4 regions of the Tritonibacter scottomollicae genome follow, and region 3 is predicted to be linked to each of the others. Evidence: riboswitches for the same ligand, from Rfam matches in the RefSeq annotation. Region 3 holds a riboswitch; each other region holds the start of a gene.

The links. Region 3 has a riboswitch for cobalamin ahead of R1T40_RS00635 (aromatic ring-hydroxylating oxygenase subunit alpha). Riboswitches for the same ligand answer to the same signal wherever they lie in the genome.
Region 1: it holds a riboswitch for cobalamin, as region 3 does, so the genes downstream of both, R1T40_RS10635 (CbtB domain-containing protein) here and R1T40_RS00635 (aromatic ring-hydroxylating oxygenase subunit alpha) in region 3, are expected to answer to the same signal.
Region 2: it holds a riboswitch for cobalamin, as region 3 does, so the genes downstream of both, R1T40_RS15880 ((2Fe-2S) ferredoxin domain-containing protein) here and R1T40_RS00635 (aromatic ring-hydroxylating oxygenase subunit alpha) in region 3, are expected to answer to the same signal.
Region 4: it holds a riboswitch for cobalamin, as region 3 does, so the genes downstream of both, R1T40_RS10565 (DUF1636 domain-containing protein) here and R1T40_RS00635 (aromatic ring-hydroxylating oxygenase subunit alpha) in region 3, are expected to answer to the same signal.

The regions. Positions count from the first base shown of each region.
Region 1 covers NZ_CP136704.1:2,084,529-2,092,230, forward strand. Annotated here, with positions in the region: gene R1T40_RS10600 (cobalt-precorrin-6A reductase) at 1-699, opposite strand, end outside; gene cbiE (precorrin-6y C5,15-methyltransferase (decarboxylating) subunit CbiE) at 698-1,906, shown strand; gene R1T40_RS10610 (cobalamin biosynthesis protein) at 1,903-2,265, shown strand; gene cobM (precorrin-4 C(11)-methyltransferase) at 2,262-3,056, shown strand; gene R1T40_RS10620 (cobyrinate a,c-diamide synthase) at 3,186-4,514, shown strand; gene cobA (uroporphyrinogen-III C-methyltransferase) at 4,511-5,242, shown strand; gene R1T40_RS10630 (DUF1636 family protein) at 5,239-5,574, shown strand; cobalamin riboswitch at 5,685-5,898, shown strand; gene R1T40_RS10635 (CbtB domain-containing protein) at 5,939-6,109, shown strand; gene R1T40_RS10640 (CbtA family protein) at 6,114-6,812, shown strand; gene R1T40_RS10645 (hypothetical protein) at 6,884-7,381, shown strand; gene cobF (precorrin-6A synthase (deacetylating)) at 7,480-7,702, shown strand, end outside.
Region 2 covers NZ_CP136704.1:3,189,495-3,197,196, reverse strand. Annotated here, with positions in the region: gene R1T40_RS15885 (hybrid sensor histidine kinase/response regulator) at 1-1,208, shown strand, start outside; cobalamin riboswitch at 1,430-1,644, shown strand; gene R1T40_RS15880 ((2Fe-2S) ferredoxin domain-containing protein) at 1,732-2,451, shown strand; gene R1T40_RS15875 (ABC transporter substrate-binding protein) at 2,438-3,370, shown strand; gene R1T40_RS15870 (FecCD family ABC transporter permease) at 3,392-4,378, shown strand; gene R1T40_RS15865 (ABC transporter ATP-binding protein) at 4,368-5,162, shown strand; gene R1T40_RS15860 (methyl-accepting chemotaxis protein) at 5,174-7,351, opposite strand; gene R1T40_RS15855 (GMC family oxidoreductase) at 7,631-7,702, shown strand, end outside.
Region 3 covers NZ_CP136702.1:150,158-157,859, forward strand. Annotated here, with positions in the region: gene R1T40_RS00615 (sensor histidine kinase) at 1-297, opposite strand, end outside; gene R1T40_RS00620 (response regulator) at 290-757, opposite strand; gene R1T40_RS00625 (sensor histidine kinase) at 760-3,036, opposite strand; gene R1T40_RS00630 (response regulator) at 3,116-3,847, opposite strand; cobalamin riboswitch at 4,360-4,565, shown strand; gene R1T40_RS00635 (aromatic ring-hydroxylating oxygenase subunit alpha) at 4,704-5,930, shown strand; gene R1T40_RS00640 (hybrid-cluster NAD(P)-dependent oxidoreductase) at 5,937-7,004, shown strand; gene R1T40_RS00645 (5-guanidino-2-oxopentanoate decarboxylase) at 7,139-7,702, opposite strand, start outside.
Region 4 covers NZ_CP136704.1:2,070,269-2,077,970, reverse strand. Annotated here, with positions in the region: gene cobN (cobaltochelatase subunit CobN) at 1-71, opposite strand, end outside; gene cobW (cobalamin biosynthesis protein CobW) at 222-1,256, opposite strand; gene R1T40_RS10565 (DUF1636 domain-containing protein) at 1,273-1,755, opposite strand; cobalamin riboswitch at 1,865-2,101, opposite strand; gene cobO (cob(I)yrinic acid a,c-diamide adenosyltransferase) at 2,154-2,801, shown strand; gene glpD (glycerol-3-phosphate dehydrogenase) at 3,043-4,632, opposite strand; gene R1T40_RS10550 (DeoR/GlpR family DNA-binding transcription regulator) at 4,625-5,419, opposite strand; gene R1T40_RS10545 (DUF1513 domain-containing protein) at 5,651-6,724, opposite strand; gene R1T40_RS10540 (imelysin family protein) at 6,772-7,702, opposite strand, start outside.

The sequences.
Region 1 (7,702 bases), on a different replicon from region 3:
CTGCCGTGCCGGGATCTCGGGCCGGTCGATCATGACCACCGGCAGGCCAAGCGCGCGGGCGGCGATCAGCTTCGCCTCCGCCCCGGTACCACCGGCGTTCTTGGCAACCACATGGGTGATGGCGTGGGTTTGCATCAGCGTTTTATCGCCTGCGGCCTCGAACGGCCCACGGGCCACAAGCACGGTGGCATCGGGCAGGGCCAGCGGTGCGTCAGGCCGGTCGACCAGCCGCAGCAGGTAGTGGTTCTGTGGTTTGGCCGCGAACTCCGCCACATGCTGCTTGCCGATGGCAAGGAACACCCGCGCGCCCGTCTGCGGCAGCGCCGCCACCGCGCCCTCCATATCGGGCACATGGCACCAACTGTCGCCGGCCTGTGCCACCCAGGCCGGGCGCTCGAACGCCACCAGATCCACCCCAACCTCGGCGCAGGCCTGCACCGCGTTGGTGCTCATCTGCGCGGCGAAGGGATGTGTTGCATCCACCACATGGGTGATGGCTTCGGCGCGCAGATACTCCGCCAGCCCGGCCACGCCACCAAACCCGCCCACCCGGCAGGGCAACGGCTGCGACGCCGGGCGCGCGGTGCGGCCTGCGTAGGAGAACACCGCCTGACGCCCGGCTCCCGTCCAGGCTTGCGCCAAATGTGCCGCCAGTTGCGAGGCCTCGGTGGTGCCGCCCAGAAGCAGGAGTTTGGTCATGTCTGATCCTTTGACAAAAGGCGCGGCGCGCCCGTGGCTGACCCTGATCGGGCTGGGTGAAAATGGCCTTGATGGGCTGACGGATGCAAGCCGCTCTGCACTTGCGGCGGCAGAAATCATCATCGGTGGTCCCCGCCATCTGGACCTGGTCGACGCAGGCGCGCGTGGTCAATGCTGGCCCGTGCCCTTCTCCACCGCGCCGGTGCTGGCATCGCGTGGGCGCGCCACGGTGGTCCTGGCCTCCGGTGATCCGTTCTGGCATGGCGCCGGTGGCAGCCTCCTGCGGGATCTGAGCCGCGAGGAATGGACCTCCCATCCCGTGCCCTCCTGTTTCGCGCTGGCCGCAAACGCGCTGGGCTGGCGGCTGGAAGACACGCTCTGCCTCGGCCTGCACGCCGCGCCCTTTGCGCGCCTGCGACCAATCCTTGCGCGTGGCGCCCGCATCCTCTGCACCCTGCGCGACGGCGCGGCGGCGGCAGAGCTGGCAGGGTACCTCTGCGACATCGGCTTTGCCGACAGTCGCCTGACTGTGCTGGAACGCCTTGGCGGGCCCAAGGAGCGCCGCCGCGAGACCACCGCCGGGGCCTTTGACCTCGGGGATGTGGACGCGCCGGTTGTGGCCGCCATCGAGGCTGTGGGCCAGGGCTTGCCACAAGCCGCAGGGCTGCCGGACGATCTCTTTGCCAGCGACGGTCAGATCACCAAGCGGCCCATTCGCGCACTCACTCTTTCTGCCCTCGCGCCGCGCGCGGATGAGCATCTGTGGGACATTGGCGGCGGGTCGGGGTCGGTCTCGGTCGAATGGTGCCTTGCCGCGCGCGGCGCATCCGCAACCACATTCGAGGCGCGCGCCGACCGATTGGTCAACATCCGCCGCAACGCCGACGGTTTCGGCCTCGCGCATCGCCTGACCGCCATCGAGGGCCGCGCGCCGGAGGTGCTGCAGGGCCAACCGCTGCCCGACTGCGTGTTCATCGGTGGCGGCGGCACGCAGGCGCTGCTGGACCACCTGTGGCAAATCCTACCGCAGGGCACCCGCATCGTCGCCAATGGCGTCACGCTGGAAACCGAGAGCCTGCTGATGCAGGCGCAGGCGCAGTGGGGCGGGCATCTGCTGAAGGCCGAGATCGCCGAAGCGGCCCCGCTTGGGAGCATGCGCGGCTGGGAGCGGGCGCGTCCGGTGATCCAATGGAGCGTCACCCGATGATCGTCGCCGGATTTGGCTTTGCGGATCGGGCCACCACGGCGAGCCTTGTCGAGGCGCTCGCCGCCCTGTCCCGGCGCCCCGACCGGCTCGCCACCCTGCGCGCCAAGGCGGATACCGCGCTGTTCCGGGACTTTGCAACGGCACAGGAGCTGCCGGTGATCCCCCTCGACGAGGCTCAGATTTCGGGTATTGAGACCCCAACCCATTCACCGCGCATCGCCGCGCGGTTCCACACCGGATCGGTGGCCGAGGCCGCAGCGCTTGTCGCGGCAGGCCCAGGCGCACGGCTGATCCAGACGAGATATGTGACCACGGACGGGCTTGCCACCGTGGCCCTTGCGGAGATGACTGAGCGATGACCGTACACTTCATTGGCGCCGGCCCCGGCGCGGCGGACCTGATCACCCTGCGCGGACGCGACCTGATCGCCGCCTGCCCGGTGTGCCTATATGCTGGCTCATTGGTGCCCGAGGCGCTGCTGCAACATTGCCCAGACGGCGCAAAGATCATCAACACCGCACCGCTGTCGCTGGACGAGATCATGGCGGAAATCTCCAGCGCCCATGCGGCCGGTCAAGACGTGGCGCGGCTGCATTCCGGGGATCTGTCGGTCTGGTCGGCGATGGGCGAGCAGCTGCGCCGCCTGCGCGATCTGGGCATCCCGCATGACATCACCCCCGGCGTGCCCGCCTTTGCCGCCGCAGCCGCCGCTCTGGGCACCGAGCTGACCCTGCCCGGCGTGGCGCAATCTCTGGTACTGACGCGCACATCCGGGCGGGCCTCTGCCATGCCCGAGGGTGAAACACTGGAGAATTTTGCCGCCACCGGTGCCACATTGGCCATTCACCTGTCGGTTCATGTGCTGGATGACGTGGTGGCACGTCTGTCGCCTGCCTATGGATCCGACTGTCCGGTGGCGATCGTCTGGCGGGCGACCTGGCCGGATCAGAAGATCATCAAGGCGACGCTGGGTTCAGTCATTGAGGCCACCGAAGGTGCGCGCGGGCGCACCGCACTGATCCTGGTGGGGCCTGCCCTGGGCGCCGAGGATTTTGCCGAAAGCTGCCTTTATGGTGCGGACTATGACCGCCGCTACCGCCCGCAGAGTGCCGACAGCCCGTGGTCCGAGTGGAGCGAAGCGGATGAGTGATCGCTTGATCTATCACACCGAGGACAGCGCCCGAGCCTGGGTGGGTGCGCAAGCGCCCTCCCGGGAGGAGGGTCGGGCGCTGTCTGGTCCGTGGACCGGACAAGAGTTCTCTGCAAACGAGGTAGCCCGATGACCAATTTCCCCAAGGGCCTGATGATCTCTGCCCCCTCGTCCGGCACCGGCAAGACCACGGTGATGCTGGGCCTGTTGCGCGCATTGGCCGAGGACGGCCTCACGGTGCAGCCGTTCAAGAGCGGACCGGACTATATCGACCCGGCCTTTCACCTCGCCGCTGCCGGGCGCGCGTCCTTCAACCTTGATACCTGGGCGATGGACAGCGGGCTGCTCGATGCCGTCACCACCCAGGCCACTGGCGCGGATATCTGCATCGGCGAAGGGTCCATGGGGCTGTTCGACGGCGTTGCCACCCGCGGGCAATCGGGTTTTGGTTCCTCGGCAGAGACCGCGCTCAGGATGGGCTGGCCGGTGGTGCTGGTGATCGACGTGGGCGGGCAGGCACAATCCGCCGCCGCCACCGCGCTTGGCTTCAGGATGTACAACCCCGATCTGCCCTTTGCGGGCGTGATCCTGAACCGGGTCGCCAGCCCCCGGCATGAGCGGCTGACCCGGCTGGGGATGGAGCGTGCGGGCGTCAAGGTGCTGGGCGCCCTGCCCCGGCGCGGCGATCTTACGCTGCCCGAACGCCACCTTGGCCTCATTCAGGCGGTGGAGCATCCCGATCTTGAGGCGGCGATTGCGGGCTACGCGGCCTTCCTGCGCGACAACGTCGACCTTGACGCGATCCGCGCGGTGGCCAGCACAGCTGCGGCCCCTGCCCCGCGCGCCCTGCCAAAACCGCCAGCACAGCGGATCGCACTGGCGCGGGATGCAGCGTTTTCCTTCACCTATCCGCACCTGCTGGAGGGCTGGCGCGCCGCCGGGGCCGAAATCCTGCCGTTTTCCCCCCTGAACAACGAGCCCCCCGCCCCGGACGCCGATCTGGTCTGGCTGCCCGGTGGCTATCCAGAATTGCACGGCGCGGCGCTGGCAGCGGCGGAGACATGGCGCGCAGGCCTGCAGAAACATGCGCAGACGAAGCCGGTGCATGGCGAATGCGGCGGCTACATGGCGCTTGGCACCGCGCTGATCGACAAGGCGGGCACCCGGCACCAGATGGCCGGGCTCTTGGGGCTGGTCACGTCCTATGAGAAGCGCAAGTTCCACCTCGGCTATCGCCGCGCGGAGCTGCAGGCGGGCATGCCGGGCTTTGACACCGGCGACTTCCTGCGCGGGCATGAGTTCCATTACTCCACCATTCTGGATGAGCCCGACGCACCACTGGCGCGGGTCATGGATGCGGATGGCAACCCGGTGCCGGAGACCGGCTCGATTAAGGGCAACGTCACCGGCACCTTCTTCCATCTGATCACCGCAGAGCATGAGGGAGAGCACGCATGAGTGGCTTTGTCAGCTTTGTTTCCTCCGGTCCCGGCGATCCGGAGCTGTTGACGGTGAAGGCCGTAAAACGGCTGGAGGCGGCGGATGCGGTGCTGTTCGACGATCTGTCCTCGGGGCCAATCCTGGACCATGCCCATGCGGATGCGGATCTGGTGGGGGTCGGAAAACGCGCCGGGCGCCCCTCGCCGAAACAGGACCACGTCAGCAAACTGCTGGTGGAATACGCGCAATCCGGCGCCCAGGTCGTGCGGCTGAAATCCGGCGACAGCGGTGTTTTTGGCCGCTTGGAGGAAGAGCTGACCGCCCTGCGCGCCGCTGGCATCAAATACGAGATCATTCCCGGCGTCACCGCCGCCTCGGCCGCAGCAGCGGCGGCGGGCATTCCGCTGACGCGGCGGCTGACTGCGCGGCGGCTGCAGTTCATCACCGGCCATGACGTGACCGGCGGGTTGCCGGATCACATGAACCTCGCCGCCCTTGCCGATCCGGAGGCCACCACGGTGGTCTATATGGGCAAACGCACCTTTGCGTCGATGCTGGCGCTGCTGTTGGACGAAGGCCTGCCGCAGGACACGCCGGCGCTGGTGGCCCTCGGCGTCTCCACCCCGGCGCAGGAGCTGCACCGCACCACGGTGCAGGCGCTGCCTGAGCTGCTGGAGCGCATCGACAGCGCCGCGCCGGTGCTGATCCTTTACGGTCCGCTGGCGGATGAAGACGCGCCCGCATGACGCAGCCGACGCTCACGCTCTGCCGCAGCTGCAGCACTGCCGACCCGGACCTGCCACGACAGATCTCCGCGGCGCTGGCGGCGGCGGGGCTGAGCGCGACGCTGCAGCAGGTCGACTGCATGTCGGGCTGCGACCGCCCACAGACCCTGGCGATCCGCCAGAGCGGCAAGACCGCCTATCTGTTTGGCGAGATCACATCAGCGGATCTGCCCGATATCCTGACGTTCCTGCGCCTCTATGCCAGCAGCGCCGATGGCACGCTGCCGGATGCAAGGCCGCTGGGTGAGCTGCGGTTCAAGGCCATTGCCCGCATCCCCGCAGAGCTGCCCTGACCGCATCGCCAGAGGCTATCCGCCCTCCGCAAGCCCCCTGAAGATCACGGAACTGCCGCGAACAGCGCCTCCGGTGGCGTATTCACGCTTGACCGGAGCAAAGCGCGCAAGGCACAACAGATGCATACGGTGTCTGATGATGCAAAGCATCGGGACTGAAACGGGAATGAGGAACGGCGGACCCAATCGCGGCGCCGAAGCCCCAACCGCCCCCGCGACTGTGAGCGGCGAGCGACATTCTGAACCCACTGGCCTGCGTGCCGGGAAGGAGGATGATCGCCGTGACCCGCGAGTCAGGAGACCGGCCGTATGGAACGAGAACTTTATGTCTGCCGTCGGGTGTGACGGCACGGAGGACACACACATGACGACCAAGACGCTTACCTCGACCACATCCGTCTCCAGCATCATCCCGGCGCTTTTTGCCGTGGTTCTGGGTCTCGGCATCATCACCGTGACCGGCCATGTGCAGGCCTCGACCCTGCATGATGCGGCGCATGACGTGCGCCACGCCACCGGCTTTCCCTGCCACTAAGACCATGCTCGCACGTATTCTGACCAGCGCGTTGTTCGCTGGCGCTGCAGCGGGGCTGATCGTCGCCCTGCTGCAGCTTTTCTTCGTGCAGCCGGTGCTGTTGCATGCCGAACTTTATGAAACCGGCGCGCTGGTGCATTTCGGCGGTGATCCCGTCAGTGCCCATCCCGAGCTGCCGGGCCTGTTCGATGAGCCGATGCGCAACCTGCTGAGCGTCCTCTTCACCATGCTGACCTACACCGGCTACGCGCTCGTTCTGGTGGCGCTGATGTCGCAGGCGGAGCGTCAGGGCCATGTGGTCACCGCACGCCACGGCATCATCTGGGGGATTGCGGGATTTGTCGCCTTTCACTTCGCGCCCGGCTTCACCCTGGCCCCCGAAGTGCCCGGCGTCGCCGCCGCCGATGTCGGCGCGCGTCAGATCTGGTGGGTGGCCACCGTTGCGACCGCCGGCGTTGCCATGTGGCTGATCGCCTTTGGCGGCAAGCTGGTGTCCTACGTGGTGGCGGCGCTGCTGCTGATCGCCCCGCATGTGATCGGCGCGCCGGAACCCGATACGTTCACCGGCCCGGTGCCGACCGAGATCGGAGCGCTGTTTGCCGCGCGGGCCTTTGGCATCGGCATGGCCGCCTGGGTGCTGCTGGGCGCCTTTGCCGCCTATTTCTGGCAGACCGAGTCCGCCCGCGACGCAGCTGCAGCGTGACCCAGAACGCCTGATGATCCCCGCCGCGCACATCGCGCCCGGCGGGGATTTCCATATTGAAGGAAGACCCCATGTCCCGTTCGCTCGCCCTGTTTGCCATCGGTCTTGTCTTTGGCGGCGGCATCGGCTTGGTCACCGCCGCCGGAAATGGCGTGACCTTTGATGGCCACGACCACGGCGACCCCGCCCATCATGGCGGCGGCAGTCAAGCCGAGATGGCCGCACATGATCACTCCGCCATGGTCAATATGGCCGCTGGCCCGGAGGCCCCGGCGCTGGAGATTGCACTGACCCCCGATCCGATGTCGGGCTGGAACCTGCACGCGATGCCGCAGAATTTCCGCTTTGCGCCCGAAAACGCCTCCGGCGCTGATTTGGAGGGCGAAGGCCACGCCCATGTCTATGTCAACGGCGAAAAGATCGGGCGGCTCTATGGCCGCTGGATGCATATCGGCACGCTGCCCGAGGGTGAGGTGGAAGTGAAGGTCTCGTTGAACTCCAACAGCCACGGGGTTATCGCGGTTGACGGCAACCCGGTCGAGGCTGCGGTGACCGTGGACACGCGCTGATGGTGCGCTCCTGAGACCATGCCCTTGACCTGCCCCGGACACGGCACCAAGACCGGGGCAGATCTGACCGCCCATTTATTCTTGAGAGATTGCGCCCCATGCTCCACCTCAGCCTGATCGGTATCGGCACCGGCAACCCCAAGCATCTGACGTTGCAGGCGGTGGAAGCGCTCGGCGCGCAGGATCTGATCCTGATCCCCAACAAGGGTGCAGGCAAGGATGACCTTGCCGGGCTGCGCCAGGCGATCTGCGCCGAGGTGCTGGCGGGGGTCGCGCAGCCGCCGAAGATCGTCGAATTCGACCTGCCGGTGCGAGATCCAG
Region 2 (7,702 bases), on a different replicon from region 3:
CCGCTGAGGCGCTTCGTGAAGCGCTGGCACATGCGGAGGCAGCAAACCGCGCAAAGACCAATTTCCTCGCCAATGTCAGCCATGAAATACGCACGCCACTGAATGGCGTGCTGGGGATGGTATCGGTATTGAGCGATACTGTGTTGGATAGCGAGCAGCAGGAATACCTGAAGGTCATCGAAGGCTCCGGGCAAGTTCTGCTCACAACGATCGGGGATGTGCTTGATCTGTCCAAAATCGAAGCAGAGCAGATGGTGCTGGAAAACAGCCCCTTCGTTCTGCGAGACATCGTCAAGGGCGCAGGCTCCCTGTTTGCGGCAACGGCGGGCGAGAAGGGATTGACGTTGAGCGTCGACATCGAGGACAGCTTGCCCAAGGTTATCAACGGGGATGTTCACCGGTTTCGACAAGTACTGCACAACCTCGTTTCAAACGCCGTCAAGTTTACCGAAGTCGGACAGGTTTTGATAAGCGCCAGAGCCATTGACGATGGCATGACCCTATTGGTGCGTGTCAGCGATACCGGGCCTGGGGTGCCCGACGAGGCTCGTGATGCGATCTTCCAGCCGTTTCGTCAGGCCGATAGCAGTGATACGCGAAAATTCGGTGGCACTGGCCTGGGGCTTTCAATCTCCCGAGAGCTTTGTCATCTGATGGGGGGGGAATTGCGACTGGCACCTTCCGCTCCAAAGGGTGCGGTATTCGAAATCAGACTGCCCTTGATCCCGGCAGATGATATCTTGGATCTCGAAAACCGCCCTGACGCGTTCTCAGATGTATTGCCCGTTATGCCCGTGATGGATGTTCTGGTGGTCGACGACAACAAGACAAACAGGTTCATTTTGGAAAAGTTCCTGTCTTCATCATCCTACCGGGTTCAATCCGTCTCAAGTGGAGCAGAAGCAATCGAACTGGCGCGCGATCTGGCGTTCGATATCATCTTGATGGATATTCAAATGCCTGGAATGGATGGGGTCGAGACCACTCGACGGATCCGCTCTCTGGAGCAGGCAGGCGCGCGCGAGCCCGGGTTTATTGTGGCTGTGACTGCGAATACGATGCCGGAGCAATCGGCTCACTACCTGTCGGCGGGCATGGATGAGGTATTGGCAAAGCCGGTGTCCAAAGAGCCATTTCTTAAGATGATCCAAACCGTTCGCCGCAAGGTCGCGCAGTGCGCCGAAGACAAGGCGGCGTTGCCGCGGTGACCGACATAACCCGGCGGGCAGACGGCATTGGGCAGGACCTATTGCGCAAACAAGACCGCCAAGAACAGGCTCCATACCACTCTCTGTGCACGAGACCTCCACCCGGAAGGTGATCGAATGGTCTCTCTCGGCGCACCTGGCATCCATATTTTCGCGTGATTATGCAGTCTGAAGCAACGACGACAGTTTCGCCATGCCGCTTGACAGTGATTGCGCTGCTGACGCAAGAGAGGGGCGATGGTTCCCCGACGCCAAAGGCAAGTGGGATGAAAAGGGAATTCGGTGAGGAGGAGCCCAGAGGCGCCAAATCCGAAACTGCCCCCGCAACTGTAAGCGGCAAGTGCCCCGTCACGCACCACTGATCCACCGGGATCGGGAAGGGACGAGAGCGCAATGATCCGCAAGTCAGGAGACCTGCCATCACGACTGTAAACCAAGCGGGCGGTGGGCCTGCGGAGGACGTGATGACAGATGCCAAAGGTCTTATGAACCGCAGCGACCCGTCTCCTGTCAGGAGGTTGGTATGCACGCGTATCTTTACCTGATTTCCGCCACCTATGTGAGCGCGCAACGCTTTGCCATGTTGGCACAAAAGCTCGAAGGCGCAACTGCGGGTCCTGCATTGGCGATCCGGCTGGAAGCGGAAGGTGCGGGCCTCTGGTCTGCTCTTGATGAATTGCGCGCACGCGGCGCAACACGAATTGATCTGCGGCCCGTGGGGTTGCCGTTTTCGCAGTCATTGGAGAAATGGCTTCCCGGGGCTGCAGGCGCATGGCTTGCCCGGCAGGACCTGCCAGTGCCCGAGTTGTATTTTGCTGCCAGCCCAGAAAGTGACATGGGTGTGATCACTGCAGTCGCCCGGGCCGAGCTGCCAATGCGCCGAATTTCTGCGCAGCCACAGGGGGAAAGAGGCAAGGGCTGGGACCTGCCACCAGCTCATCAGCACCACTTGTTGGTCTGCACGGGGCCTCGCTGTCACGTGAAAGACGCCCCAAACCTCGCCGACGTCCTGAAAGTCGAAATCCGTCGGGCAGGGCTTGGGGACAGTTGTCTCGTCACCACGACGGGCTGTGTTTTTCCCTGCAACGCCGGCCCGGTGATCGTGCACTACCCGCGTGGGGACTGGTATCGCATGGCGGACCGTGCGCACATTCAGAATTTTGTCGCCACCGTTCTTGCGCGCGGTGGCAGGCTTGAATCACTTATTTTCCATCAAACTGGAGTCTCCCATGAAACTGCGTAGCCTGCTGCTGCCGCTTGGTCTTTTTGCTTCCGCTGCACACGCTGACCCTATCAAAGTCGAAAGCTGCGGCGTGTCTCATACGTTTGAAAGCGTGCCATCCCGGACCATAACCCTGAACCAGCAGGCTACAGAAGTCATGTTGGCCCTAGGGCTCGAGGAATCTCTGGTCGGCACGGCCTATATGGACGACGCAATTCCGGAGCAATGGCGGGCCGCGTATAACAGTATTCCTGTGCTGGCAGAGAAATACCCAGCCGCCGAGGTGGTGTTGGCGAAAGAACCAGACTTTCTTTTTGCAGGATTTGGGTCAGCGTTTTCCGAGGACAACCTGGGCGCGGCAGAGAAGTGGCACGGGTTGGGTATCGGGACCTATCTTGTGGATGCCTCCTGCAAGGTCAAACACCCGAAGGATGTTCCGCTGACGGTTGAGCCGATCTTTCATGACATCGAAACTGTCGGAAAGCTGTTCGCGGTCGAAGCCCATGCTGATGAGCTTGTAACGGGGCTGAAGGCACGCCTCGATGTGGTGCAGGAGGACCCGGCAGGCGCGGAACAAACGGCATTCATCTATGATAGCGGCACCGATACGCCGTTTTCGATCGGGTGTTGCGGTGGCCCTGCGTTGCTGGCCAAGCTGACCGGGCTCGAGAGTATCAGCGCCGATGTGCCTGGTACTTGGGTGGATTTGTCGTGGGAGCGTGTGATGGCGGCCGACCCGGATGTGATCCTGTTAATCGAAGCGGATTGGTCCACGGCTGCGGACAAGCGTGCGCATATGGAGGCCGATCCGGTACTGAGTGAGCTTCGGGCCGTCAAAGAAGGGCGCTTCGTGACCGTGCCCTTTTCCGAAACCCTGCTGGGCATGCGATTTGTTGATGGGGTCGAGACCGTTAACCGCCAACTCGCCGGGTTGAAGTAAGTGTCACGGGGATCGCCACTGTTGCTGCCGCTGTCCGTCGTTGCGTTGTTCCTCGCGATGGCGGCCGGTATCCTATGGGGGACGGCTGAGATCTCATGGAGCGAGCGGTTGGCGATTCTCATGCGGAGCGAGGACGCTCCGCGCGGTCTGTCTCTGATCATCTGGCAGTGGCGTGTCCCACGTGTGCTGGCGGTTGGCATGATTGGTGCGGGGCTGACGCTTGCGGGGGTGTTGATGCAGACGGCGCTGCGCAATCCTATGGCCGACCCGTACCTGATGGGGTTGTCCTCCGGTGCGTCGGCGGCGGCTGTGGGGGCGATCATCTGGTTTCCCGCCAGTGTGACGACGACGCTTGGGCTGCCGTTGATTGCATTTCTAGGCGCGGCATCCGCGTTCCTGTTGACCATCGGCCTATCCACCCGGCGCGGGAGGTCTCTCGACCCGTTGGTGGTTATCTTGGCGGGAGTTGCCGTGTCTCTGATGTTCCAGGCATTGACCGCGTTTTTCCTCTATGTCGGTGATCCGCACGCGACCCGCAATGCCATGGGCTGGTTGATGGGAACCGCTGCAGGGACCGATTGGCAGGAACTTCCGCTGTTGTTTGCGGTGTTGCTTGTGTCCCTAGCTTTGGCCCTCTTCACGACGTCAAAACTGGATGCGACACTTCTCGGTGATGAGCGTGCGCTGTCGCTTGGGGTGCATGTGGGACGTATGCGCGTCCTTGTTTTTCTCATTACCGTCGCTCTGACAGGTGTGGCTGTCGCGGTTGCGGGTATCGTTGGGTTTATCGGCTTGATCTTGCCCCATATGGGACGTTTGCTGGTGGGCGCCCGTCACCGAGTTTTGATTCCTCAGGCAATGGTGTTGGGGGCGGTCACCTTGATCCTTGTCGACTTGGCCTGTCGGGTTGTGCTGGCCCCGGAAGAGCTTCCGCTTGGAGTCCTGCTGGCTTTGCTGGCGGCGCCGCCGTTCATCTACATATTACGAGGTATGTCACGTGTCCGCTGATCCCATCCTTGAAATTCGCGATCTCTCCATTGCCGTTGGAGGTCTGCCCTACGTGAGCAACCTGTCACTGTCGGTCGGTCGTGGTCGTTTTCATGGGCTGCTGGGGCCAAACGGGGCGGGCAAGACCACCGTATTGCGGGCACTCTACCGTGCGTTGCAGCCGCAAGCAGGCGAAGTCCTGCTGGATGGCCAACCGCAACAGGGTTTCAGCCCAGCGGCATGGTCCCGACGCGTTGGCGCATTGGTGCAGGGCGGTGGCTTGCTGTCCGGCTTGACGCCGGCTGATATCGTGGAAATCGGGCTGACCATGCGCGCAATGACCGCCCGAGACCGGGGACGCGCGACACAAGACGCATTGCAGCTGGTGGGACTGGCCGACAAGGCGGAGCAGGATGCCGAGAGCCTGTCTGGCGGGGAATTGCAGCGATGTTACTTCGCGCAGCTTCTGGCCTGCGATCCCGAAGTCTATGTACTGGACGAGCCAACCAACCATCTGGATCTGCACTACCAGCTGCGCTTGCTCGATGAGGTGAAGCGACGAGGACGTACCGCCATCGTATCATTTCATGACCTCGGTATCGCTGCGCGCTACTGTGACTATGTGCATTTGATGTGTGATGGCGCTCTGGTCGCGGAGGGAGAGCCTGCCGCGGTTTTGACCAGAGATGTCCTGTGCCGCTACTATCGGGTGGACGGTGTTCTTGAGGGGCATAGTCTCAGACTGGAGGGGCCGGTCCTTGACGATAGGTCCGCCCCCGCGCCGTTGATGCATGTTGCTGAGTAGCGCTGCGCCCTTCAGGCGACCTTGTCGGAGCGGTGCATCTCATCCCAACCTTGGTCGGCACCAGCAGAACGCGGCGTATCCTGTTCGATCTTGAAGCGTTTGACGGATGCCACGAGTTTTGCGGCTTCGTTGCGCAACAATTGTGCCGATGCTGCCGTTTCTTCGAGCATGGCAGCGTTTTGCTGCGAACTCTGATCGAGCTGGGTCACCGCGGAATTGACCTCTGTCAGGCTGCTTGACTGATCCACCGTGGCGGCCGCGATCTGGTCCACCATCGTCACCATGTTCGTAACCGTTTCCTTGATGGCGTTCAGCTCTATGCCGGTGCGGCTGACAAGCTCCACGCCTTGGGTCACCTCGTTGGAACTATGACGGATCAACTGGTTGATTTCCTCGGTGGCATCGGCAGAGCGCTGCGCCAAAGCTCGCACTTCAGATGCAACGACTGCAAATCCCGCGCCTGCTTCGCCGGCGCGCGCGGCTTCGACACCCGCATTCAGCGCCAAGAGGTTTGTCTGGAACGACACGCCCTCGATCATGTCGGTGATCTTGCTGATGGCCTCGGAAGCTTCGCGAATTCGGTTGATCGAGGCGGTGGTTTCCTCGGCTACGACAAGCGTGGAGTTCACTCGATTTTGTGCGTCCTGTACAAAGGCATGCGCTTGCTTTGAATTGGACGCCGTGCCTTTCACGGCATCGCTCAATACCTGCATCGCACCTGAAGTCTCCTCCAGAGATGCGGCAGAGTCCTCACCCCGTTTGGAGGCATCCAGCGAAGCAGATGCGATTTCGTTGGCCGTGTGGTTCAGCGTGACGCTGCTTTCGGCAAGTTGCTTGATCACCCCGGTAAGTGTCTGGCTCAATTCGTCGACTGCGCTTGATATTTCCGAGAACACGCCTTTGTGGTTGTCCGGCATGCGTTCTGTCAGGTCACCCTGAGATAGGGCATTGATCGTGAACCGCACATCGCCAAGACCTCTTTCTACCACGTCGCCGATCGCGTTGACCCCATGTCCAAGCACGGCGAAGTCCCCGCTGTCATCCTCTATCGGAATGCGCAGTGAGAAATCCCCTTCCGCACAGGCGCTTATGACTTTGGAAATTTCGGTAGAAAGACGGTCCTTTTCTTGCTGTCCCTTCCGAAAGTTCTCGATTGCTTTGCAGACAGCCTTCACTTCTCTGATGGCGGATCGAGGGGTCTCCTCGTCGAATTGTCCAGCCAGCATTTTTTCCAGAACTGTTTGCACGCGCAGCAAGGGCTTCGCAATCTTCTGAGCGAGGGTAAAGGCCAGCGTCACGAATATGGCAAGCCCAATCAAACCTGCGACAGCCGCGCGTTGCACCAGAACCTGTTGCGCCGCCTTTGAGGTGATGACGACCTCTTCTCGACGCTGATGTATATTTTGCAAAATCCCGGCAAGGATCGGTTCTGCTGCAGCATATCGATCAGACAATGTTTCGGTCAGCTGCTTTGCGCTGAGGGTCTCTTTGACATAGGCGCTGAAGCTATCCTGATAGTGGGTCAGGAGCTGCTCGATTTCCGCCTGTTGGTCCGCGCTGTCATAGTAGGAGGTCGGGAAGTTGCGGAATTCGTCAACCCGGGCGTTCAGCCGGTCCAGGTATTTTGTGTTCTGCCGCATTATGAAATCTTTTTCATGCCGGCGCATCATCAGCATCTTTACCTGCATTTCCGGATAGCTTGTATTCTTCAGGCTTTCCTCGACCTCGTGAACTGCCTTACGCAATTGCCCCTGTAGTCCGGTTGTCTCGTCAAAGCCGAGCGCCCTGTTGCTCTCCACAACATCGGCAAAGCTGGTCGCATAGGCGGTCACGGCGGTTTGAAGAGCCGTTAGATCTGCCGCGGACTGGTCCAAGCCATTGAGCTCGCCCAACTGTGTTTGTGCAGAAAGCAGTGTCTCGTTCAGATGTGCAATGACATCCGCGTGCCGCGCGACATCGGCGTCGCCCAAGCGCAGGAGAAAGTCCTTTTCCGCTCGGCGTGCCTGCAAGAATGCAAGTTCCAGCTGCACGATCGTCGCATCCAGTTCCTGAATTTTCTCGATTTCAGTCTGGTGGCCGTCCCGCGCATCGTGTGTGTAAAAGGACAGGCCGATCAGGGAAAACATGATAAGGGCCGCCAGTCCGACGATGGACAGGATTGCGGTACGGATGGAGATACTCATGGGCATCGCGAGTCTCATGTACAGTTTCGATGCCATTTTTATATCGAGAATAAGTTAAGTTATCGTTCTGATGTGAACCTCTCGTAGACAGTGGGAGTCATGGTTTTCAGTGGAATTGTAGCCAAACGTGGAAAGCGCCCCTGTGTGGATTTCAAGTTTTCCAAACAGTGGTTGTGGAGGGTTCAGTTCCCTGACGCACCGTAAAAGTAGACAGGGCACACCTTCTGCGTGCTGATCAGCGCAGGGGAGATGCAGCTGTGTGCCGCGTGGCGGAGGAGAAATGTCATGGAGTTTGACTACGTGATTGTCGGCGGTGGATCTGCAGGATCGGTGCTGGCGGCGCGCCTCTCTGAAGAT
Region 3 (7,702 bases):
GGCACCGCTCAGGATCGCGCTCTTGGCAATGTCTTCGTCGCCCTGTCCTGTCATTATAAAAATTGCGCAATGGGGCCAGCGCCGAAAGAAGACCGACATGAGATCCAGGCCGGATTCCCCTGGCAGCAGGTAATCCAGAAAGATTACCTCAACCTCTTCGTCAGCGAGAGTTCGGGCCTCATCACCATTTTCAGCTTCCAGTATTGTCACGGCAGGGTATAGAGCCGCGAGGTGTCGCCGGATCAGCTTGCGGTCACCACCGTCATCATCAACGATAAGTATGCTTTTTTCAACCATGTGGTGAGCTCCGCGTCTCTATCACCGGCAGCTCTACGATCCGCCAAAAGTTATCCATCACAGCCATGAGTTCGATAAACATATAACCTGCGCGAGATTTTAAGATGTAGCCGGCAACGTGATTGGAATAGGCGGCAGTGATGTCCCGCTCGTCGTCGGATGTGGTCAGAACGAAAAAGAGGGTTCTTTGGAGGCGGGGGTCTTCTCTCAGCGCTTCCAGAAGTTCCAAACCGGACATGCAGGGCATGTTGATATCGCTCAAGACAACGAACTGAACGGGGGGATCCTGATCGCCTTCCCCCTTGAGGAAGGCGAGAGCCTCTTCACCGTTCCTGAAACGTTGAATCTTGTTCGCGATGCGCGCTTTTGAAAAGGCTCGGCGAATGGCCTTGGCATCTCCATCATCGTCTTCGACGAGAATAATCTGAACGTCACGGGAGTCGGAGTGGTGGGATTGCATAGCTACGCTGCCTGATCCTGTTGAGGTTTTTCGAACGGCCAGAAGAATTCGAAGATGGTACCGCGTTCGCCATCAGATAGTATTTTGATATCTCCGCCGGCTACATCGATGTACTTTTTTACAAATGCGAGGCCCATGCCGCTGCTTTCAAGCTGATCTCTGGATTTCAAGGTCTGAAACACCTTGAAAATTCGCTGATGGTAGACGGGTTCTATACCTGGGCCGTCATCTTCGACGCGGAAACGCCAACCCGCCCCGCATTGCTCCACATTGACAGTTATTTGCCCGACATCGCGATCATGGTGCTTGATACCGTTTCCGATGAGGTTGACGAAGATCGTTTCCAAGGGAAACTTCCGCATATGCAGGTCAAGAAATCCATCGGAGAAAGAAATGCTCATGCCGTCAGGCACCTCAAGCAATTGCAGAAGTTCTTCCGCCATGGTCTTGCCGGGTATTCTGGTCTCTGGTTCCGCGACTCTGCCAATCCTTGAGTGTTGCAGCAGGTCATTCAACAAGCGTTCCATTCTGCTGGTGCGACTTTTCAGCAGGTTCATGCTCTCTCGCGTGTCATCCGTCAAATAGGGTTCCAGATCTTCTTCGAGCCAAACCACGGCGTTGCTGATAACCCTGAGTGGGGCCTTCAGGTCATGCGAAGCGACATAGGCGAATTGATCGAGTTCGGCGTTGGATCTCTGCAAGGCCGCGATCAACGCCTCTGAGCGTTCTGTGGCGGCCGCCCGTCTCGTTACATCCCTAATCATGGCAATAAACCGCCCCTCACCTGCATATGTGGCGTGCTGCAATGTCAGATTGAGCACGATACGGGAGCCATCCGATCGAGTCATCGTGAGTTCGCGCATTCCAGCCTCCTCGGCGGCATGCGCATATGCAGCATCTTCTAGCAACCCTTGCGTAGCCTCTGCGTCAAAACCCAAAAGTTCCAAGAAGCGTGCGCCGCGTAATTCCGGTTCAGAGTTGCCGAGGATACGGCTGGCGGCGGGGTTTGCATCTTCGATGCTCCCGTCCTCGGATAAGGTCAGGATGCCTTCAGAGATATTGCTCAGAACCATGTCGAGGCGCTGTGTTTCGTGGATCAAGTCATTGGTCAGGCGTGTGAAATTCTGCGCTATGTCGGAGATTTCATCGTTGCCGCGGTACCTGTTGCTCAGTGGGTGAAGGGTCTGGCTGCTCTCGTTGATCTCAGACAGCAATACTTGCAGGGGGCGGAGCAATTTTGCAGAGAAGAGGTACCCGAGACCCGAGGCAAGGATGGTCAGCCAGAGCGCGTTGCCGACGTTCCGCCAAAGCTCATCCCGTGCCGCAGAGTACAAGTCATGCAGGTCGACCGTGGTTGCGATTCTGAACGTAAACGGGACCATTTCATTTCCGGTGTCGACCCGGCTGATGTACACGCCAATTTGATCTTTAAAGTGAACCAATCTACGTTCTGGAAAACTGGCAAGTTGCTCTAAACTTATCGTGTCTGGTTTGTCTTCGATATTGGCGTAGAAGTTTCTGTCGCCATCAGCGACAGGAATGCCCGCGATTTCAGAATTTTCAACTGAATAAAAGGTTTGTCCCAAGTCTTCGGAGCTGGAAGGGACAGTAAGCAGACTCGCAATATCTGCGTTTACCACGATCGCCCCGAGCAGGTTTCCGTGTTCGTCAACAACGCGTTTCATCGACCGCAGCATCGGAGGTCCTGATACCCTTTGGTGCTCCCGGTTGCGGGTAACGTTCGAAAACAGAATGTCTGAAGTGGGATCGGCCTGTAGAGCTTTAATATATGGTTCTTCGCCCTTGGACTGAAGGTCGTCTTGAGGAACGACTTGGACATCTCCATTGTCTTGATCTACGCGGGCGAATTCAGACCAGTTGTTTTCTGCCAGGATCAGCCGAATCTGACTGTAGCCACTGCGATTGCCGATGATGCTGATGAAAAGCGTTTCAAGCCGAGCGCGCCAATCGGCGAGTGTTGACCCATCCAGCGGATCGCGGTTGTCGATCGCTTCGCGGGTCCGGATGATCCCGGAAATTGGCGGGAAGCCAACGATCATCTCCGAATCCTGGCGCATTTTTGTCAGCGTATCAACGATGTAGCGCGTGTGTGTTTCGTGATTGCGCTGTATCAGCTCTTCTGCGTGAGCGTGAATACGTTGAATGGTGTCTTGATAATTGATGGCGAAGAAGACACTGAAAGACGCTCCAGAAACAAGGCATACTACCAGCGCGACTTTTAGCTTTATAGAGATCCACCTTGGCGACACGATAGTCACCTCTCCGGATAAGGAATTCAAACCTGCGCTACAGTAAAACCGCTGCGCCTAACTCATGTGTATGCCGGGGCGGGTACCCCTACTGAAGGCGTTTTCGCAACTCGGTGACCGTAAGGCGACGACCCTCACCCACGACGCTTTCAAGATCGTCCATAAAGGCTACCAGATCCTTTGCACCGCGTTCAAACATCGACAGGTTCGAGAGCAGCGTCGGGTCGATAGCATCATCGCTGCGCGCCTGCATCTTGACCGCTCGCACGCCCATCATGCTTCTGCGCAGTAGCTCGCGCATTTCTGGCCCGCAGCTCACCATGAAACGTTCAAAAATCGACTTTAGCTCTGACTCTGACGCGCGCGCATCCGTGAGCGCCCCGTAAAGCGCACGTCGTTCGATGGCCGATGTCACCGATTTTATCAGCGCATCAACCGTGAGTTCGTCCTTGACGATATAGTCGGCACACCCCCGACGCATGGCTTCGACTGCAACATGGTAGTCGACCGAGGACGTGAGCATGATCGGAACCGCGCCGACCTGATCTTCATGCGACAGCAGGATGCCAAGCGCGTCGAGGCCTGTATCCATGCCCAGATCGTGGTCGATGAAGACCAGATCGAACGCGTCCACATCGAGGCATTCACGCATTTCAGCCAGGTTTGCAGCTTCGGTAAAATCTACCATGAGCCCGGCTTTGCGACAGATCTTCAGCAGTCGCATACGATCAATTTCGTCATCATCAATGGACAGGACGTTCAGGAGAACCGGTTTCGCTCCCGACATCAGTGCGTAGTCTTGTACGTTCATTTTTGACATGTTTTGACCTTTTACTAACAACAAGTTGCGGTTGAAGCCGTACTGCTCCTTGCACCGCACCTGAATGTTATCCCCAAAGATAACGTGTTTTCAAAAGAAAGACTTGTCGAATTGAATTAATGAACTCCTGCTTGAATGCGGAAAGCCGTACCATTTAATTCGCCAAACCATCGCATATGTTGCTTTTATTGGAGCGTTTGCGCCCACTTGATGATGGTAAAACGGACAAAAGCACGTCTCGATGTTCTGAACACCGACATCGTGTGCGGCATGGATACGCGGCGCGCCCTTACCATCTGCGGCATGCGGTCAGGACCATCGAAGATCCCTGTGCGACCCCCGTGTTCGCCACGCCGAATGCATCGGCGCGTATTGAGCGCTCCGTTGCGGTCATGTCTGTCTTGGGGGGCGGTGTGGACGACGCCGAGCAAGAATTGTGGCGCGGGCGTCGCGCTTGTCTCGAACTCAATAAACAATGTCGCAATTCGCGGATCTGGTTTTTCGAATCTCGGTACAACTCAGTCTCAAGAGGTGCTGCGCGGAGCGATCCGTGTGGAGAATTTGGGAAGCCGGTGAAACTCCGGCGCTGCCCCCGCAACGGTCATGGAACCCGCGCGCGCGACATCAGCCACTGGGTGGAGGACCCCGGGAAGGCGTTGCGCTCCGACCAATTGGTCAGTTCCTGAGCCCGGAAACCAGCCTCAACAGATATCGTCAACCGCGGGCGGCGGTTTGGGCATCTTGCAGGGCGCGGCTTCCTCCGCCGCGGCCTAACGGGTTCCCTGTGCCGTCCGAACAACCAACCAACCGCAGTCGCGCCGCACATGTCGGACGCAGGCGGCAGGGGAGTCAGGAAATGAACAGCAATATCAATGCGCTGATCGCAAACCACCAGCCGGGACACGGGCTGGCGCAGGCATTTTACAACAATGCTGATGTGTTCCAGACCGATCTGCAGGAGATTTTCTACAAGGAGTGGCTGTTTGCCATTCCTGCCTGCGAGCTGGAAAAATCAGGCAGCTACGTCACGCAGCAGATTGGCACGTACAACGTGATCATCGTGCGCGGGTCCGACGACGTAATCCGTGCGTTTCACAACTCCTGCCGTCACCGGGGATCGGTGATCTGCAAGGCGAAGAAGGGCAACAACCCAAAGCTGGTCTGTCCCTATCACCAGTGGACCTATGAGCTGGATGGCCGCCTGCTGTGGGCCCGAGACATGGGACCGGATTTTGATGCCAGCAAACACGGTTTGAAGACAGTGCACTGTCGTGAACTTGCCGGGCTCGTCTACATTTGCCTTGCGGATGAGGCGCCGGACTTTGAGCATTTTGCAGAGATCACACGCCCCTACCTGGAGGTGCACGACCTGTCGAATGCCAAGGTTGCCTATGAGAGCTCGATCATCGAGCAGGGCAACTGGAAACTGGTCTGGGAAAACAACCGTGAGTGTTATCACTGTGGCGGCAACCACCCGTCGCTATGCCGGACATTCCCGGATGATCCATCGATCACCGGTATCGAAGGCGGCGAAACGCCCGCAACTCTGCAGGCGCATTTCAACCGTTGCGAGCAGGCAGGGATGCCGGCGGAATTCTATCTGAACGCTGATGGTCAGTTCCGCGTGGCCCGTATGCCGCTGAAAGAGGGCGCCGAGAGCTATACGCTCGATGGTAAGACCGCAGTGCGCCGCTGGTTGGGGCGGGCGCCGTTCGCCGATGCCGGATCGCTGTTGAAGTTCCACTACCCGACCACCTGGAACCACTTCCTGTCGGACCATTCCATTGTGTTCCGGGTCACTCCGATCAGTGCGACCGAAACCGAAGTCACCACCAAATGGCTGGTCCATAAGGATGCTGTTGAAGGGGTGGACTATGACCTCAACCGACTGACCGAGGTCTGGATCGCAACCAACGACGAAGACCGCGAAGTGGTCGAGTACAATCAGATGGGCATCAATTCACCTGCCTACGAGCCCGGTCCCTATTCCCAGGTTCAGGAAAGCGGCGTGCTGCAGTTCGTGCAGTGGTACCTCGATACCCTCAAGCGCAATTGCGCCCCTCAGACCTTGGCGGCGGAGTAACAGAACATGCCGAAAATCAGTGAACGCACAATCTGGAAAGATACTGAGATGCTGGAATGCGTCTCCATCATTCCAGAGATGGAGAACACCGCCTCATTCACCTTCAAGGCGCCATCCGGGGCGTTGTTCGACTTTGATCCCGGTCAGTTCATGACGTTGGAAATCCCGGTTCCGGGTGGTCCGTTGCACCGGACATATACAATCTCCTCGTCGCCGTCGCGGCCACGCAACGTGACGATCACAGCCAAGGCCCAGGCGGACAGTATCGGCACCCGCTGGATGCTCGACAACCTGCGCCCCGGCAGCCGGATCAAGGCGATCGGACCCGCTGGTCTGTTTACGAATGCAAACAGTTCAGCAAAGAAATTCCTCTTTATTTCTGCGGGCTCCGGCATCACCCCGATGATGTCGATGACCACCAATATGTGGGATGACGGCGATAATCTGGACATCGTGTTTGTGAACTGTGCCAAACGCCCGTCGGAGATCATATTCCGTCAGCGACTGGAGCAGATGGCGAGCCGCTCAGAAAAGCTGGACCTGAAGTTTGTTGTTGAAGAGCCGGACCTCTATCGGCCCTGGACCGGATATCAGGGTGTGTTCAATCAGCTGATGCTGGGCCTGATGGCCCCGGATTATCTTGAGCGCGAGGTCTATTGCTGCGGGCCGGAGCCTTTCATGCAGGCGGTGCGGGATGCGTTGGCCGGTCTCGGTTTCGATATGGACAACTACCATCAGGAGAGTTTCCACGCGCCGGTTGCGAATGAAGCCGAACAGCCTGATCTCGATGATGTTGTTCTCGATGACGAGACCTCGGCAGAAATCACCTTCGCAACATCCGGGGTGACCGCCAAAGTTGCGGAAACGGACACGGTTCTGGCTGCGGCACGGGCCAACGGGCTGAACATTCCGTCCGGCTGCACATTCGGGGTCTGCGGCACCTGCAAAGTGAAGAAAACCGCTGGCGATGTGCACATGGTCCACAATGGCGGCATTTCGGATGACGACATCGAGGCCGGCTATATTTTGGCGTGCTGCTCCAACCCGATCGGCAAGGTTTCTGTCGAAATTTGAGCCTGCTGACGGTCAAAAGAATCCCCCGTCGCGCCTAGGGGCTGGGCGCGACGGGATTTATGACGCGGGAAACAGCCAGCTCACAGCCGAGCGCGAAAGCCGCATTGGGCGCGAGGCGGTCGCCGCAGACGTTCTCAATCGGTTGGCGAAGAGTGGCCCTGCATGTCGATTTCCAGAAGCAGAGGGCCGTCAAGCGGCAGGATCTGCGTCAGTGCATCACGCAAGTCGTCTGGAGATGTGCGCTTGAAACCAAGGCGATAAGACGCAGCGACGGCCTCAAAGTCCGGTGCGCCCGGATGGCAACCTGTGGCGGTGATGCCTGCACCTTCCATAGCATTTGCGATCTCGAGAAAGGCATTGTTGTTCCAGACAACAAAGAGGATCGGCAGGTTCTCATCGCTTGCCACGCCAAGTTCCGGAAGGGTGAATTGCGCGCCACCATCTCCCATCATCGCCACGATTGGAGCAGTGGGATCCGCCAGGGCCGCACCGATGGCTGCGGGAATCGCGTATCCCAGCGCGCCAAATCCGGTGGCGCCATTGAACCAACCGCCAGGGCGATCATGATCATAGGCCAGATTGGCAGCATATATTGCTTGGGTTGAATCCCCCACCATAATGGAGCCGGGCAGGGCGTCTCGGAGTGTCTCCACTTGGCCAATAAGCGCACCGTAGCTTGGCGCAAGGGCCTCGACTTC
Region 4 (7,702 bases), on a different replicon from region 3:
GGGGTCTGCCCGACGTCATAGGGGGTGTCTGTTTCTCCGAGCCCGTGGCTTTCGCGGAAGACGACGTGCATGAGGTTGGTCCGCTTCGTTCAAATCGGAGAGGGCAGCGTCCGACCCTGTGTGGGTGCGAAGCGCCCTCCCGGGGGGAGGGTCGGGCGCTGCCCGGCGTGTCCGCCGGGCGGGACCTCATGGCGAGAGGTCAGCGCCCTTGGTGTTGAAACTCAGGCCCCGAGATCGGCGTGGATGCCTGCTGTGTCGATGTTATCATGCTCGGCGATTACCACCAGCTGGGTCTTGCGCGGCTGCGTGCCCCAGGGTTGGTCGTATTGAGCGCGCAGGCGTTCGCCCACGGCCTGTACCAGCATGCGCATCGGTTTTCCTTCCACGGCCACATAGCCCTTGACGCGCAGGATGTTGCGGGCGCGGGCCATCTCGATGATGCGAGTTTGCAGCGCTTCGGGATCGGATACTTCGCCCATTTCGACCACGATGGACTCAAAATCGTCATGTTCATGATCGTGGTGGCCGTCATGGTGGCTTGGGCGCGCGTCGAGATCGTCTTCGGCGGCAGCGCCAAGGCCAAGGATCACGCGGGGATCGATCACACCTTCGGTCATCGGCAGGATCGGCAGCTTGCGCGGGGCCTCGGCTTCGATCACCGCGCGGGCCTTCTCGACGCCCGCCTCGCCGGCCAGATCCGCCTTGGACAAGAGCACGATATCGGCGCAGGAGATCTGGTCCTCAAAAACCTCGGACAGAGGTGTTTCGTGATCCAGGCTCTCGTCCGCCTCGCGCTGGGCCTGCACGGCGTCCAGATCGGGGGCAAACTGGCCTTTGGCGACGGCCTCGGCATCGGCCAGGGTGATCACCCCGTCCACCGTGATGCGCGAGCGGATGGCGGGCCAGTCGAAGGCCTTCAAGAGCGGCTTCGGCAGCGCCAGACCGGAGGTTTCAATGACGATATGCTCGGGCGGTTCCGGCAGCGCCATGAGGCTCTCGATAGTGGGGATGAAATCATCGGCCACGGTGCAGCAGATGCAGCCATTGGCCAGTTCCATGATGTTCTCCGCCGGGCAGCTCTCGTCGGCGCAGGATTTCAGGATGTCGCCATCGACACCGGCAGTGCCAAATTCATTCACCACCACGGCGAGGCGCTTGCCTTGCGGGTTCTGCATCAGGTGACGGATCAGCGTGGTCTTGCCGGCGCCGAGAAAGCCGGTGATGACGGTAACGGGGATCTTGTTCAATGTGCTCATGGTCGGCCTTTCAAGGTCAGTCCTGCGCCAGTGCGGCAGGGGGCATTTCTGTGGGGGCGTCGGAGCCCTCGGACGAGGCGTTTGATGCCGCCGCCGGGGACAGCTCGACCCCGGGCATGGAGACCGGCGGAATGCGGGCGATCGACTGCTTGCGGAACACCACGGGGCGTTCGCGCCAGGGCACAAATCCGGTGTCGGTGGCGGCATAGGCGGCAGCGCCTGCGAGGATGTCGTCCAGATGGGTGTCGGGGTCGAGATCGCCGTAGATATAGCTCCAACGCTCCGGCCCGCCGGAGAGATGCAGCGTGCAGCTGCGGCTGCAGGCGGAGAGGCATTCGACGCCGCGCACGGTGACGCCCTCGGGCAGGGGGGCGCCTGCAAGGCGATCCGCAAGGATGCGTCCCGGGCGGATGGCCTCCGGGTCGGCGCCTTCGGGACGGCAGGTGGTGCAAACGGTCAGGACAACCGGCTCCGGGCTCTGGCTCGGGGTGTCTCCCATGCGGCCTTGTCTCCTCCTTCTGGGCGGAAGCGGGGCCGGGCCAGCAAGGGGCACCGACGCCATGGAGTGACGGCAAGCCCTCGACCGGTCGCGGAACACCCCGTCCGCCGGTTCAAAACGCGTGTTGGCAGGTCTCCCGGCTTGCGGATGCCAGGGCGGATCTGCCCTGACGGTCATCCCGCCTTCCCGGTGCGACCCCATCGGGGTATGCGCCAGTGGCGTCGGGAGACCTCTCCGGTCACGGTCGCGGGGGCGGCTGTGCTTGAGGGCGCGCGGGACGCCCATGTCACATTCCCTCTTCGCCCGAAGGGTGTCATCTTCGGGAACCAACGAAATTCCCTTGCGCCATGGCGGCACTCTTTGTCAAGACATGGGGTCAGACAGCAGGAGTGACCCCCGTGAGCGACGAGACCACCGCAAAGACCGAAAACGACATCTCTGAGGAGGAAGCGGCGCGCCACGCCTCCAAAATGGCGAAGAAGAAGGCCGCCCGCGACCGGATGATGAAAACGAAGGATGGCGAAAAAGGCCTGATTATCGTCCACACCGGCCCCGGCAAGGGAAAATCCTCCTCGGGATTCGGCATGGTGATGCGCTGCATCGCCCATGGCATGCCCTCGGCGGTGGTGCAGTTCATCAAGGGCGCCTGGCAGACCGGCGAGCGCACGTTGATCGAGGAGAATTTCGCCGACCTGTGCCAATTCTACGCCATGGGCGAGGGCTTCACCTGGGAAACACAGGACAAGGCCCGCGATATCGCTGCCGCTCGCGCCGGTTGGGAGAAGGCAAAGGAGATGATCCTGGACGAGCGCAACACCATGGTGCTGCTCGACGAGATCAACATCGCGCTGCGCTACGAGTATCTGGATTTGCAGGAGGTTCTGGAGTTCCTGGTGGAGCACAAGCCGCCGATGACTCATGTGGTGCTGACTGGGCGCAACGCCAAGGAAGAGCTGATCGAGATCGCCGATCTGGTGACCGAGATGACGCAGGTGAAGCATCCGTTCCGCGCCGGGATCAAGGCGCAGAAGGGTGTGGAATTCTGAAGCGTCGGGCCTTGTGGCTGGTCTTGGGATGCGAGGCTCTGCCTCGCGCTCCGAGGTATTTGGAAAAAGATGAAGGGGTTGTTGCGACCTTTGGTTCTGCTGTGCAGGTCAGGGGAGCTGACCTATTGTTTCGTGCGCGAAACAACGGGGCAGTCTTGCTGATACTTTTTATGCGCGTTGCAAGAGTTGCGCGCGCATAAATCTGGGGCGCGCGCAACAGGGGGCATCAGGGGTAGACCTGTCAGGCCGCCAGTTGTGCGGCTCTGTCGCGGATATAGGTATCGACGGCGGCGCGCTCTGCCTCGTTCAAGCGCAGGCCCAGTTTCGTGCGCCGCCAGAGATAATCCTCGCCCGAGCGCACCCACTCACGGGTGATCGCCCAATCGAGTTCCCGGGCGGTGATCGTCGCGCCAAAGCTTTGGCCCAGATCAGCCTCTTCCTTGGCGTCGGACAGTAGGTCCCAGGCCTCGGTGCCATAGGCGCGCAGCAGGCGGCGCACGGCATAGGGCGTCAGGAACGGGTAGTCGCGGGCGAGCCTGTCGCGCAGCTTTGCCACATCCTCCACCGGGAAGTCGCCGCCGGGCAGCGGCACGCCGGCGGTCCAATTGTCGGAGAGGTCGGGAAAGGCCTCGCCGATCTTGGCCAGTGCGGCCTCGGCCAGTTTGCGGTAGGTGGTGATCTTGCCGCCAAACACGTTCAAGAGCGGCGCCTGCGTCTGATCCAGGGTCAGCACATATTCGCGCGTTGCGGCGGAGGCGGAGCTGGCGCCGTCGTCATAGAGCGGTCGCACGCCGGAATAGGTCCAGACGATCTGATCGCGGGAAACGGGTTTTTCGAAGTAGTTCGACGCAAAATCAACCAGATAGTCCTGTTCTTCCTCGGTGCAGACCGGCTTGGTCTCTGGGTCGGGATGGTCCGCATCAGTGGTGCCGATGAGGGTGAAATCCTCCTCGTAGGGGATGGCGAAAATGATGCGACCGTCCTGACCCTGGAAGAAATAGCAGCGCCCGTGATCGTAGAGTTTCGGCACGACGATATGGCTGCCGCGCACCAGTCGCACGCTCTCTCGGCTGTTTTGGCCCAGCTTTTGACGCAGCACATCCGCCACCCAGGGACCGCCCGCGTTCACGAGCATCTTGGCGCGGCGCGTGGTCTCTTCGCCGGTGGCGAGATCCTTCAGACGGATCTCCCAGTGGTCGGCGTGGCGGGTGGCGTTGACCACTTCGGTGCGGGTCAGGATTTCCGCCCCTCGGGTCTCGGCATCACGGGCGTTGAGCACCACGAGCCGGGCGTCCTCGACCCAGCAGTCGGAATACTCAAACGCCTTTTTGAACTTTGAGTTCAGGGGCTTGCCTGCCTCATCCGTGGTCAGATCAACGGTTGAGGTGCCGGGCAGGATGCCGCGTTTGCCAAGCGTGTCATACATGAACAGACCCAAGCGGATCAGCCAGGCCGGGCGGCGGCCCTTCATCCACGGCATGAAAGTGGTCAGCAGCTTGGATGTCGGCGTGGTGTTATCGAACCGCATGTCCTTGTGGAAGGGCAGCACAAAGCGCATCGGCCAGGAGATATGCGGCATGGCGCGTAGCAGCACCTCGCGTTCGATCAGCGCTTCCTGCACCAGCCGAAACTCGAAATACTCCAGATAGCGCAAGCCCCCGTGGAACAGTTTGGTGGAGGCCGAGGAGGTGGCGGAGGCGAGATCGTTCTTCTCTGCCAATGCGACCGACAGGCCACGACCGGCGGCGTCGCGGGCGATGCCGCAGCCGTTGATGCCGCCGCCAATGACAAAAAGATCGGTGATGTCGGAGGTGTGAGCTGTATCAGTCATTTTCGCTGCTTTCGGTTTCCGGGTTGCCGTCCGCAATGAGGATTCGGGTGCCGGAGGCGGCTGCGGCCTCGGCGAATTCCGGCGGTACGGGGCGGTCGGTGATGACAATATCCAGCTCCGCCAGCGCGCAGATGCGCACCGGAGCGGAGCGGTCGAATTTACTGCCGTCGCAGATCAGGATGCGGGTGCGAGCGTTTTGCAGGATGGCGCGGGCGACGGAAACTTCGCGGGCGTCATGGTCGAGGATGGCACCGTCCGCATCGAGGGCAGAGGCACCGATCACGGCATAGTCGACCTTGTAGCGGTTGATGAAGGCCACCGCCTCTTCGCCGACAATGGCGCCATCGCTTTGGCGGATAGAGCCGCCGACAAGGATCAGATCGCGTGTTTCCTTGTCCATCATCATATTGATAATATTGATATTGTTGGACAGGAGGGTGAGCCCGGCATGGCCAGAGAGTGCGCGTGCCACCTGTTCGGTGGAGGTGCCTATATTCAGCGCGATGGAGCAATTCTCCGGGATCACATCGGCAGCCAGCACCGCCATGGCGCGTTTGCCGGCGGCATTCAGGCTGCGCCGTTCCCCGTAGCCGCGATTGGCGGCAGAGGCGATGCGCACCGCGCCACCATGCACCCGGCTGAGTTGGCCACGCGCCGACAGGTCGCGCAGGTCGGTGCGCACGGTCTGCAAAGACACACCAAAGCGGCGCGCGAGGTCTTCGACCTCGACACGATCCTGCGCTGTGAGCAGGGAGAGGATTTCGTTTTGGCGGTCGCTTGCGTCCATTGGCTTTCCTTTTCGTGGTCAGGTATAGCGAATGGCGCGCGTTTTGTCACGTACGGATTTCGTTGTGATGTGTCGAGGGTGTAAAGCGAAAGCCCTTCGCGCAAATGCACAAAGGGCTTTCGCTTCGCATTTGGATTGAGGTTCGCCCGGACAAGGGCCGGGCAGCCCCCGACCTCCCCCACGGGAGGGGGCTTCACCCCCACCCGAGGTCGGGGGTCGCCCTTCGTGCGCTCAAACCAGCGGGATCAGATGGTTGTCCCAGGCCAGGGGGGCGGTGGCGAGAGTTTCGACCTGCGTGCCGATACGGGCCACGGCGCCGGTGCCGGTGCTCGCGAGAAAGCCCGCGCGGGTGGTGGCCAGGCCGCAGACGTCTGCCAGCGCGTGTTCTGCCAGCAGCGCGCCGCTGGCACAGTCCATCACTTGCACCACACCGCCACGCGGCGAGGTCACTGCGACCTGCGTCTCATCCCCGGAAAATGCAATGGAGCCGCCATAGCCACTGAGATTGCGCAGGCGCGGGTCGTCCTCCCCCATCAGTCGGGGCGTTTCGCCGGGGAAATGCAGGCCGACAATGGGCACATCGGCGCCCAGATCGCCCTGCCACTGCATCGCAAAGCCCACGGTGCCATCGCTGCGCACGGCGATATGGCGGATGGAGTTCTTGTGCAGATCAGCGGGCAGTTCCATCTGTTCCTGTATCTCGCCCGACAGGCTCAGATAGCTGAGGTTGGGGCGCATGAACGGGATGTTCAGTTTGGCGCGGCCCGAATCCGGGTGGGTCTCGATGCCGCCATTGGCCACCACAAGGCCGGGGGCGTCACGGCGCAAACGCATTTCATGCGGGCCGATGCCGCCGGAGCGAAACTGGCCGATGCGGCGGTAATCGCGCGCGTTCCAGACCCCGATCATGCCTTCGCCGCTTTCATAAGCGTTCTCAGTGGTGTACATTACCTCTCCTTCCGGAGAGAACACGCCGTGGCCATAGAAATGGTGGCCCTTCGGTGGCTCCAGTCGCGCCAGTTGGGCACCGGTGCGGCAGTCGATCACATCGGCAAAGCGGCCCGGACGGCGGGCAAAGGCCACCGCCTCTGGCCGTGTGGGATGCGCGCTGGCGGCATGGCCCCGGTCGGGCAGGGAGTGGCGAAACAGCACCTCGCCCGCCGCAGACAGACCCGCAACCACAAACAGCCCCAACTCGTCCTTGCCCGCAGACAGATAGGCGGGCGCGCCCGCGTCGGCCCAGGTGGCGGAAGGGGCCATGCTGCTGGCCATGAGGCCTGCAATGAAGCCGCGTCGAGAGGGCATTTGAAAACTCCTGTCCGTGATCGAAAAAGGGGCGTGAGGGCGTCTGGTCAGTCGCCATCCAGCGCGTTGAACCCGGCCTCCACCCCCAGTCGGGGGCCAAGGTCCAACGCCGCGATGTCTTTGATCGCGCGCACATCCTGTTGCAGTGTCTCCAGCAGGAAGCGGCGCTGCGGATCACTGACCCCGGCAAAGCTCGGGTCATCCGCGAGGTTTGCAGCGTGGCGGTCGGCCTTGTCGAAAACTTGGGTCAGATGTTGCGACAGCTCCGCGTCCCCATCCGACAGAAGCAGCGCCAGCTGGCGCAGGCTGTCGAGCTGGAGTTCCACATGGCGCAGGGAGCGGCCAGAACGGCGCACCTCGGCGCGGTTGGGGCGCGGGTTGTCAAATGTGCCAAGCGGGCGACCAATGCGCATATCGCCAAGGATTTCCAGCCCGGTATTCAGCGCCTTGAACAGCTCCTGATGCGCCTCTTCATCGCTGCGGTAGCGCTCATCCGGGTGGCGGAGCTTGTCGGCGTACTCCTCTTGCCAATCGGTCAAAATCGCGGCGCTGTTTTGCGACAGATCCTGGGCGACGGCCTTCACCACGGCGCAGGCGTAATCCGGAGAGGCCAGATCCGCATAGGCAGGGTCGTAAAACAGGTACTCCAGCGCATAAAACCCGCGTACCGCGACCGAGGCGGTGGCGAAATCCTCAGGCGTGTTGACCACCGGGTCGCTGTCCAACAGCAGGCCGCGCAGGGCCTTTGGGGTCTTGGAACGGCTGTCGGGCCAGAACGCGATGGCAAAGGCGCGGTTGTCGGCCTCCGAGGGGCCAAAGCGCAGATGGCTGGCGGCCACCCATGCATCAAAGGCCTCACCCCATGCTGTGCGGACGGCCTCGGATGTGGGGGCGCAGTCGCTTTCCGTGAGGGTCGCAAATTCCGCAGTCTCGGTGGCCAGACGCTCGTAGGTCGGCAGGATATGCTGGTCGATCACC